Regions from separate parts of the Shewanella sp. SP2S2-6 genome, predicted to be linked through region 3. Evidence: predicted binding sites of a transcription regulator. Region 3 holds the regulator's gene; each other region holds the start of a gene.
What was found. Region 3 encodes sigma-54, which starts transcription at its own class of promoters, with help from an activator protein. Its sites were predicted from a motif close to GTTGGCACGNNNNTNGNNT; they were not measured.

Region 1: the regulator sigma-54 is predicted to act here: its motif matches at 1,473-1,491, upstream of Q4Q57_RS17395 (superinfection exclusion B family protein).
Region 2: the regulator sigma-54 is predicted to act here: its motif matches at 1,355-1,373, upstream of Q4Q57_RS09355 (YccF domain-containing protein).

The regions. Positions count from the first base shown of each region.
Region 1 covers NZ_JAUOEQ010000031.1:24,010-27,291, reverse strand. The annotation lists gene Q4Q57_RS17405 (bacteriohemerythrin) at 1-232, opposite strand, end outside; gene Q4Q57_RS17400 (DUF3149 domain-containing protein) at 547-678, shown strand; gene Q4Q57_RS17395 (superinfection exclusion B family protein) at 820-1,431, opposite strand; gene Q4Q57_RS17390 (ATP-binding protein) at 1,600-3,231, shown strand.
Region 2 covers NZ_JAUOEQ010000010.1:22,086-25,367, reverse strand. The annotation lists gene Q4Q57_RS09365 (NrtR DNA-binding winged helix domain-containing protein) at 1-66, opposite strand, end outside; gene Q4Q57_RS09360 (pyridoxal-phosphate dependent enzyme) at 179-1,177, opposite strand; gene Q4Q57_RS09355 (YccF domain-containing protein) at 1,463-1,870, shown strand; gene Q4Q57_RS09350 (alpha/beta fold hydrolase) at 1,901-2,830, opposite strand; gene Q4Q57_RS09345 (M14 family metallopeptidase) at 2,827-3,282, opposite strand, start outside.
Region 3 covers NZ_JAUOEQ010000022.1:5,951-9,232, forward strand. The annotation lists gene rapZ (RNase adapter RapZ) at 1-29, opposite strand, end outside; gene ptsN (PTS IIA-like nitrogen regulatory protein PtsN) at 26-469, opposite strand; gene hpf (ribosome hibernation promoting factor) at 472-759, opposite strand; gene Q4Q57_RS14665 (RNA polymerase factor sigma-54) at 788-2,266, opposite strand; gene lptB (LPS export ABC transporter ATP-binding protein) at 2,374-3,105, opposite strand; gene lptA (lipopolysaccharide transport periplasmic protein LptA) at 3,102-3,282, opposite strand, start outside.

The sequences.
Region 1 (3,282 bases), on a different contig from region 3:
GATAACTTAAATCCCCTTCGCCTAAATGATGGGCGGCGCGCTCAAGCTGCCTTAAATTGCGAATTAATTTATTGATGTTGAAAATTAAAATGCAGGCGAGCGCGCTTAAACACAGGATGGCGACAAAGTGCCCTGTGGCAACTAAACAATAGAGTGGATAAATCAGCAACAGCAGTGGCGCAAAGATAGAATTATATCCCATTGAATCCTTACGACTTTTATTAGAATCCATTTTTTACTCCTTTAAAAAACTGATATTGCCGCATTCATATTAAACAAGGGCGAATAGATGGAATGCGCGTTAACTAAATAAATAACGAACTCATTGAGTAGGTTAATCCTAGACGCTAACAGAAGATGAAACAAAGCCAAGTTATTTGAACTCATCACTGTTAAGCATAGCCTTAAACTTGACCAAGATCACAGAGTTAACTAAGAGTTATCGCTTTGTATTCCTATGTCGATTTTTTATTGATCGAGATCAGTATTTTGGCTATCGAATATCGCTAATTTAGAGAGGACTTCACAGGAAAGAGGATTTCAGTCATGGCATTTTGGTTAGATCTAATGTTTGGTAACCCCATAGGCTTACTTTCAATGATCGTTATCTTTAGCACAATAGGGATAGTGTCCTATATCACTTGGATGTTCATTGTGAAGTCGGCACCGAAACAATAGTTTTTGCTCCAGTTGTTCTTCATGTTCTTGTATAAATGCAAAATCTAGGGGGTTTTTATCACCCCCATTTTTTGTTATCTCACTTTTCCGATTACTGCAACTTACCTAAGCCAGCACTCATGCGAGCGAGGCAAAACACGCCTATGCGGCGTGTTTTCTGTTTTGTACTAGACCATTTAAAAACTGCGGACGTGCCTTAATCAACGACTGCATTTCCTCTTGGCTCGGCTCACCCGCAGGTAAACGCAGCACATCGCGGTTGAGGTACATGCGAGCCTTCATAGCAATCTTATAATCGGCTGTCGGTCCCTGAATCGCATAATGGCGCTCGTTACCTAGCTTTTCTAAGATACAGGCATTCAATAAACTTTTTACGGCAGGCTCATTTTGCGGCAGAGTCAAAATCGTGGCGCCCTGAAGAAAAAACTCTCTGACTAACGCCCGCTCAGCGGGATCAAGCAACTTCACTTTAGCTTCAATCGTCTCAATAACGCGCTTATCACTTAAATGACGAATTGATTCATCTAAGCCTAAGTTAATCAGCTGACTCAAAAAATAGGCGATAGAGATGATTAGACCTAATCCAACAAAATGAGCATGTTCGGGCACAAATTTATCGAGCGCCAGCACTGCCAACGCATTAGGAGGAATAAGGAGTAAGACAGTACAACTCACCATTAGCCACAGCATGACTCTAAACATCATTTTCTTCGGGCTAAAAAACTTAACTGAATCCAGCTTGAGTTTAAACATAGTGCTATCCCAGTGACAAAAAATTGAACTTATTGGCTAATAAGCAAATTTAATGCCACAAATGAAGACATATTTCATTGATTTTATCTGCGAGAAAATGCACTTTCTGGATCTGTAGGTCTATGCTTATAAGCATCTCAAGCCGCTATTGCATAAAGAAAATTTAAGATGCTGACATTCTTTAGCCAACTTATCAAAAGTCCCATAGGCAGGCACCTGACCTTGTCTATTGTACTTTTTAGCTCTGTTATCACCTTAATCACCACTGCGTATCAATTGATCAGTGATTATCGCAATGACGTTGTGCGTATCGACAGAGTGTTTTCCAATATGGAAAAAGTGAATTTAGATGTGCTCGCCGCCAGTATTTGGGTGATTGACGAGCGGCTGATTAACACTCAGCTCAATGGCTTAATTCAGTTGCCCGATATTAACTACATTTCGATTAAAGATGACAGCGGCCAAGCATGGAATGCAGGCGAGCAAAAGCAAGAACACTCCTTAGATAAAACCTTCCCGCTAGTTTATAAATCCCCGACCGAGAGCATTAATGTCGGTACACTTGAAATACAAGTCGATGTCGATGCCATCTATCAGCGCTTGTATGATAAAGCTATTATCATTTTGCTCTCTAACGGAATAAAAACCTTCTTAGTTGCTGGATTTATTCTGTTTTTAGTATGGTTCAATATCACCAAACACTTAGATAAACTCAGCCAATACTGTAAAAATATCGACCTAGATCACGAATACGAGCCACTGCAATTTGCCCGCCAAGAAAAAATTGATGAGTTCAAACAAGTCGCCGACTCCATCAATAGCATGCAAGTGCAACTGAGAAGCTCCTTTGGCGCCTTAAAGAAATCTAAGACTGAACTGCAAACGGCCCTGGAAGACAGAGAGCGGCTACTCAAGCTCGAACGTAGCTATAAAGAAGAACTCGCCAGGCAAGTTAAAGAGAGAACCATAGAGTTAGAACAATCCCTTAGCGCGCTAAAACGGGCGCAACAAGTGCTGGTTGAGCAAGAGAAAATGGCGGCCTTGGGAGGATTGGTGTCGGGGGTTGCCCACGAGATCAACACACCGATTGGCATTTGTTTGACGGCGGCGAGTGCGCAGCTGAGCCATATTGAAGAGCTGATCGACCTGATCCACAGCGATCAAGCCACCTTAGACGAAATCAATGAGATCCTTAATGAGTATCAAGAAAGCTGTGAACTCATAGTCCGCAATATCACCAAAGCCAGTAGTTTGATCCAAAAATTTAAGACGATCGCTATCGATCGCAGTCATGAAGAACACCAACCTTGTAACTTAAGTCAGCAACTCCACGAGATTTTGGAGTCAACATTGATTATGCATCCGCATGTCAACGCCGTTACTGAAATCAGCGTAGAACCCACACTCAATATTCAAACCAATATCAGCTTATTGAATCAGATTGTTAGCAATATTCTGTCGAACGCCTTTACCCATGCTTTCCATGGACGCGAAGATAATCTTATCCACATCAGCGCCACAGTGGATGAAGATTCGATTCTAATTAGCATCCAAAATAATGGTTTAGAAATTCCAGCCGATGTCGCTGAACACATGTTCGAGCCATTTTTCACCACCAATCGTAATAAAGGCGGCACGGGCTTAGGATTATCAGCAGCCTTTAATGCCGCCACGCTGTTGAAAGGCACTATGAGTTATCGCGCAGACTCAACACTTGGTGGCCCGCAATTTGATATCAAATTTCCGTACACTCAATGTGAGCCTACGGTCCCCAGTGTCCAACACGATTTTTATATCTAGATATAATGCAGTGGAATGACCAATATTGAAGTGATACTCACCGCTCATACG
Region 2 (3,282 bases), on a different contig from region 3:
CACTGTCAGTAGCTGAGCCTTGAAAGCCTTAGGATCGTAATTGGCAAGATATTCCGCTTCAGTCATGAGTATTCCCCATCATTCAATATCATAAGCTTAACTTAGGCATGACACAGCTTCAAACACATTATGTCTTAGCGTCACTAAGTAAATATCCTGCACCGTGGGCTTAGCTACTTTAGCCAAATTTACGCTGATAACGCGGCAACATAGTCTCATTCCCCAATAATCCGCCTTGATGCAAATACATCACATGACCTAATTCACTACGCTGTAAGTAATCCTCAAGCACAATAAAACCTAAGGGATCGTAGATTAATTCAAACTGAACTCCTGAGGCACAAACCCGCTGCCACATGGCATAGAATTCAGGGTAGAGTTTACCAAAGTGATATTTTTTGCCGACATTCACGATATGTGGATGCTCGAGAGTATTTGGATTAAGCATAGAGAATTGTAAACGTAAATAATCATCGCCGCCCACCACGGCGCAAGTCACGACGCGAAACGCCGTTTGCTGACGAATAAAGTACTGATTTAAAAATAACGCCGTCGTCCCCGTCCCCGACGGTAAAAATACTGTTAAATCGACTAAATCATTCGCCTGCGCAAATTGCACTATTTCTTGCGCCAATACATTTACCCCGTATTCAGCGTAGGAACAACGCCCACCCTCTGGGATAAAAAGCGCCGTCGGCTCATTCGCGAGTACTTGAGTCTCGATATACTCTTGGCAACTCAGTCGCGCACCACCCGTTTGCAAAGCAGGGTCACAACTAACATTAAGGTCAGATAAAACCTGAGGTTCATCCTGCGACTGAGTAAACGCCAGCTTTTGCGCCATTAACTCACTTAAGTCGATAATATTGGCGCCATTTGCCAATGCCGCAGCGTAATTCCCCGTGGGATGCTTAACAATCTGACTGGCAATATGGTCAACATAAAAATCACACTGCCAGCCTTTCATCTTGGCCAATGTTGATAGGGAATACAAAGAGTTCGCTAAGGGTGAGCCATGGCCTATCACCTTGGTGATGCCGGCAAACTCATGATCTAAAAAGTAGCCGAATTTACGTGCTTTATTGCCGCTAAACGCTGGATGCAATAAATCATCACGTTTTAGAAATATTTCTCGACCAGCAAAGGCAAAAATATCGACGGGGGAATTTGCAAACATCAGGCTACTCAAACGATTAAATACTCTGGCTTTTAAGCCATTGGATGGAATGGCTAGTTTAACGCCACCTTTGATCTTCTGCTCTTAAGAAATTAGCAATTTAGCGAAGAATTAGTGAAAATCACAAATAAAGCTTAAACAGGTGGATGTAAGGCATTGATTTTTGAAAACAAAATAATTGGCACGTTTCTCGCTTAGTCATTGACATATATTCAGTTTATCAAAGCTAACGGCATTCATTACAGCTAACGATAAAGGCTAAAAAAGTAACCTAAGGAGTTTTCAATGGCAGTATTACGCTTAATATTCAACATCGCTTGGTTTGTGCTCGGTGGATTTGTGATGGGACTCGCTTGGTGGCTCGCAGGTATCCTGTGTTTTATCAGCATTATTGGTATTCCCTTTGGCCGCGCCTGCTTTGTTATCGGCGAAATGACCTTCTGGCCATTTGGCCAAGAACAAATCAACCGTCGCCACTTGACCGGACGTGACGATTTAGGCACAGGTGCCCTAGGCATGGTGGGAAATATCATTTGGTTTTTGCTGTTTGGGATCTGGTTAGCCATAGGCCACCTGGCCCATGCCTTAGCCTGTTTTGTGACTATTATCGGTATTCCCTTTGGAATACAGCATCTTAAATTGGCGTTACTCAGCCTAACACCGATAGGTCAAACCGTCGTGGCTAAAGCCTAATAGGCAGTGAGTTATCCGTCTTAGCGCTGTTCATTGCTGATGATTTACTGTCGATGATTTACTGTGGAGAATGGATAGCGCTTTTTCATCCCATTCTGAAAATATCGCCTCAATGAAGGCCATTTCCTCCTCCAGTAAATCATTGCAACTATATTGAGTATGGACATATTGAGCATGGGCAGGTTCATCATCCTCTTGAACCTCAGTTTGCGGCTTAGTCGGCGTCGCAATCGCTAACAGGTAATGTGCCAGTTTTGCAGGGGCATCAATGGCCGCATCATGGCCGCAATACGCTAATACTATCAAATCAGTGTGAAAGTGCTGCGCTAAAGCTTTACTCGATGCCATGCTCACCAACGCATCACGGTCACCGCAGAGCACACTTATTGGTACTTCCACGGTCAATGGACACTGATATTGAAAAGCCGCCCACAGTTGCCGCCAGGCATTACGGATAGTTGGCGAGGATTCGCGGCGAAATTCACTCCATTCGGCAATTAAATCGCAATCTCGCCGATGGCGAAAACTGGTTAAACGCACTATCGTCGACTCGATGGGATGTAAGGCTTTACCCCGAGCCCGCAAGCAAAACGCCTTCAATGCATTCAGTGGATTAAGTCTTTGATACCAAGGCGATAAATTCGCCGCACTGCTGTTTAATACAAAAACATGCCTTATCTGCCAAGGCCGCTGGTGCGCCATTTCCAGCGCCAACATACCGCCCATAGACAAGCCGAGAAGATAAATAGTCTCGCCTTCCTGCACCTGCTCATCCAATTGCAACCACACGGCATGGGCATAATCGGCAATCTTCAGCGGACTGGCCTTATTGGATAACGTCCCATTACCCGGCAAATCTGGGGTCAGTACTCGCAATCCTTTATGTCGCAGTCGTTGATCGAAGCCATGCCAGTGGCGTTGATCACGCATTAATCCCCGCAGTAACACCCAAGTTGTCATGACTGTGGCTCCCGATACCAATACTGCCGCGCGCACTCAGTGAGTTCAGCCAAACGTTCAGGCGTTAACTGTTCTAACGATTGGGCGTAGGCCGCTTCCATCATAAATTGCATCAGCACTGTGTGCCTGCGTAAAATTCTGTGGTGACGATGTGTTTTCTGCGGATTAAAAAAACCTGCAAAATTAAATATTTGCCTTGGGTTTTTCTTTATCCAAGCCCAGGACCCCATCTCTAATGTCAAAGGCAGAAACGGTACCTGTGCATGGGGATCGGCCACTTGATGCTGGCGATAGAGGTAATCCCAAATATCCCCATGGGTGCGATAGAACTGGCTCTGCGGCGCAAGCCGGTAATGGCCATGATGTGGATAACTCTGTTCAAATAATTGTTTTAGATAAAAAATATAATTGGCATTTTCGAAGGCGGTACGTGTATGGGCGTAGGGGAACCA
Region 3 (3,282 bases):
GAGCGGCCCGACACTATGACCAGTTTCATCCAGTGATTACCTGATAGAGTTCCGTTTCATCATGCGTCTTGCGTAATTGCTTTAATATTTGCTTGTCGCTCAGCTTTTCGGCCATGCAAGACAAGGTACTTAAGTGCTGCTGACATTGGTCTGCAGGCACCAGTAGTGCAAATAAAATATCAACAGGTTGCTTATCGATAGCATCGAATGCTATCGGCTCTTCACACTTAATGAGTATGGCAATGGGCTGATCTATATCGGCTAGTCGACCATGTGGAATGGCGATGCCGTTACCTATACCTGTGCTCCCCATCTTTTCGCGCGCCACTAGGCTTTCGAATATCTCTTGAGATGAGAGGGTCGGGTACTGGGCAGCGACTAAGTCGCTGATGAGTTCCAGTACCTTTTTCTTGCTGCCCGGAGTGGCGCAGGTAGTGCACTCCGGCCGCAGTATGGTACAAAGTTCCATTATTAGTGTTTTGTTAACTTCTCTTTGTGTTTAATAACCTGACGATCAAGCTTGTCAATCAGGGCGTCTATAGCGGCATACATGTCAGCATGCTCTGAAGTAGCAAAAACTTCACCACCGATAAGATTTATTCTCGCTTCGGCAATCTGTTGCATTTTCTCGACATTGAGCACAACGTGCACATTATTGATCTGTTCGAAATGGCGTTCAAGTTTTGAAAACTTTTCTTCTACATATGCGCGTAACGATTCGGTAATTTCGACATGGTGTCCACTCAGGTTTATTTGCATAGAAACGTCCTCCGATATCCACTGTAGGTTATAAACTTTTACGCTGATTAGAAGGCGGAATGAGCATAGCCTCTCGGTACTTCGCAATGGTTCTGCGGGCTACGTTGATCCCTTGTTCTGCCAGAAGTTGTGCCATCTTACTGTCGCTCAATGGTTTTTTCTGGTTTTCCGCTGCAACCAGTTTCTTAATGAAGGCTCTGATTGCTGTGGATGAGCACTCCCCACCATCGTCAGTACCGACGTGGCTAGAGAAGAAGTATTTTAGTTCAAAAAGTCCCTTAGGGGTATGCATGTATTTCTGGGTTGTCACCCGTGAGATGGTCGACTCATGCATTTCTACCGCTTCGGCAATATCGTTCAGCACCATAGGTTTCATGGCTTCTTCACCGTATTCAAAGAAACCTTGCTGATATTGGACGATACAGTTCGCCACCTTCAACAGGGTATCATTACGGCTCTCTAAACTCTTGATAAACCATTTAGCCTCTTGCAGATGACCACGAATAAATTGGCTATCGGCTTGGCTTTTAGTGCAGCGCGCCATCGAAGCATAATGTTGATTTACATTGATTTTTGGCATGCAGTCAGGATTAAGCTCAACCACCCAGCGGCCATTTTTCTTCGACACTGACACATCTGGGATGACGTATTCGTCATCGTTGGGCGTAATCAATAAACCTGGGCGAGGATTGAGGGTTTGGATAAGCGCGATGCCGTCTCTTAACTCATCCTCTTTTAATTTAGTCTTACGCATCAACAATCTAAAATCGCGGGCGGCGATCAGATCTAAATGATCTTTGATCAGCATGCGGGCGTTTTCTAGGTTGGGCGTGTCAGCGGCGAAATGCGATAGTTGGATCAACAGGCACTCGCTTAAATCGCGGGCGGCAACACCAATGGGATCAAAATGTTGAATGCGCTTGAGTACGGCTTCGACTTCGTCGAGCTCAACCTCAGAATTGCCCATGGCTTCGAGGATTTCGTCAGTGCTTTGGGTGAGATAGCCTTGATCGTCGATGGCATCAATAATGGCGGTGGCAATGGCTAAATCGGTTTCAGAAAACGGTGTGAGGTTTTTTTGCCATTCTAAGTGTTCATACAAGCCTTCACTGGTCTCACCTTGGAAGGGCATATCGTCTTCACGACTGCCGCCGGGGCCAGAATTAGGGGAGGCGGTGAACACTTCATCCCAGGTGGTGTCCATGGGGAGTTCGTCGGGCATGGATTCTTTGGTTAAGGACTCTGCCGTGTCTATGGTGGAGCTGTCTTTCTCTGGCGGCAGAGTGCTCGATTCACTGAAATCCGTATCGGAAAGCGTTTGGTTTACAGGGTCTTTAGTGGCGTCGAATTGATCCTCTTCCAGCTCGAGAAGGGGATTAGAATCTAAGGCTTGCTGGATCTCTTGCTGCAGTTCTAATGACGACAGTTGCAACAGACGAATGGCCTGTTGTAATTGTGGCGTCATGGTTAACTGTTGACCCAGTTTGAGCTGGAGTGACGCTTTCATGTTACCGCTGATCCCTACGTTATTATTGTTGGATGAGGTCGCTTGTTATCATCTTGAGTGGAGCCCAATGCTGGCACAAATTGCCTTCATTGGCTCCGCTTGATTAACTATAGCCTGAATTGTTCACCTAAGTACACAGCCCTAACTTGCTGATTGTCTAAGATCTCTGCAGGTGTTCCTTCGGCAATCAGGTTTCCGTGACTCACAATATAGGCATGTTCACACACATCTAATGTCTCGCGAACATTATGGTCGGTGATCAACACGCCAAGGCCACGACTTTTGAGCTGTTCGATAATCTTTTTAATGTCGATAACTGAAATCGGATCGACACCCGCAAAGGGTTCATCGAGCAAAATGAACTTAGGATTTGCCGCTAACGCCCGTGCAATTTCTACACGGCGACGTTCGCCACCCGACAATGACATACCTTGGCTGTCACGGATGTGGGTGATGTGGAATTCTTCGAGCAGATGCTCGAGTTGTTCTTCCCTTTGCTCTTTCTTCAATTCTTTGCGCGTTTGCAGTACGGCCATGATGTTGTCATGGACGGTCAGCTTACGGAAGATACTGGCTTCCTGCGGTAAGTAACCTATGCCTTTGCGGGCGCGCAGGTGCATAGGATCTGCGGTTAAATCATCATCGTCGATAAAGATGTGGCCTTTATCGCTTTTAACCAGACCGACGACCATGTAAAAGGTGGTGGTTTTACCCGCACCGTTTGGGCCGAGTAGTCCAACAACTTGACCTGTCTTTACCGTTAGACTGACGTCTTTAACCACTTGGCGACTCTTATAACTCTTCGCCAGATTTTGTGCTCTTAGGGTGATTTGGGTCATTTAGAGTCCTGCTTTTTCACAGGTTTATCCGCTGGCGCGTCTGGTTTGGCATCATCTTGATAGTTTTCTGGCTGAATAATAGTGATCACGCGATCGTCACCATTACCTGTGCTCTCAGCAATCAATTTTTGCTGGATGATGTTATAGCGGATCACATTACCCGTCACTTGGCTACCT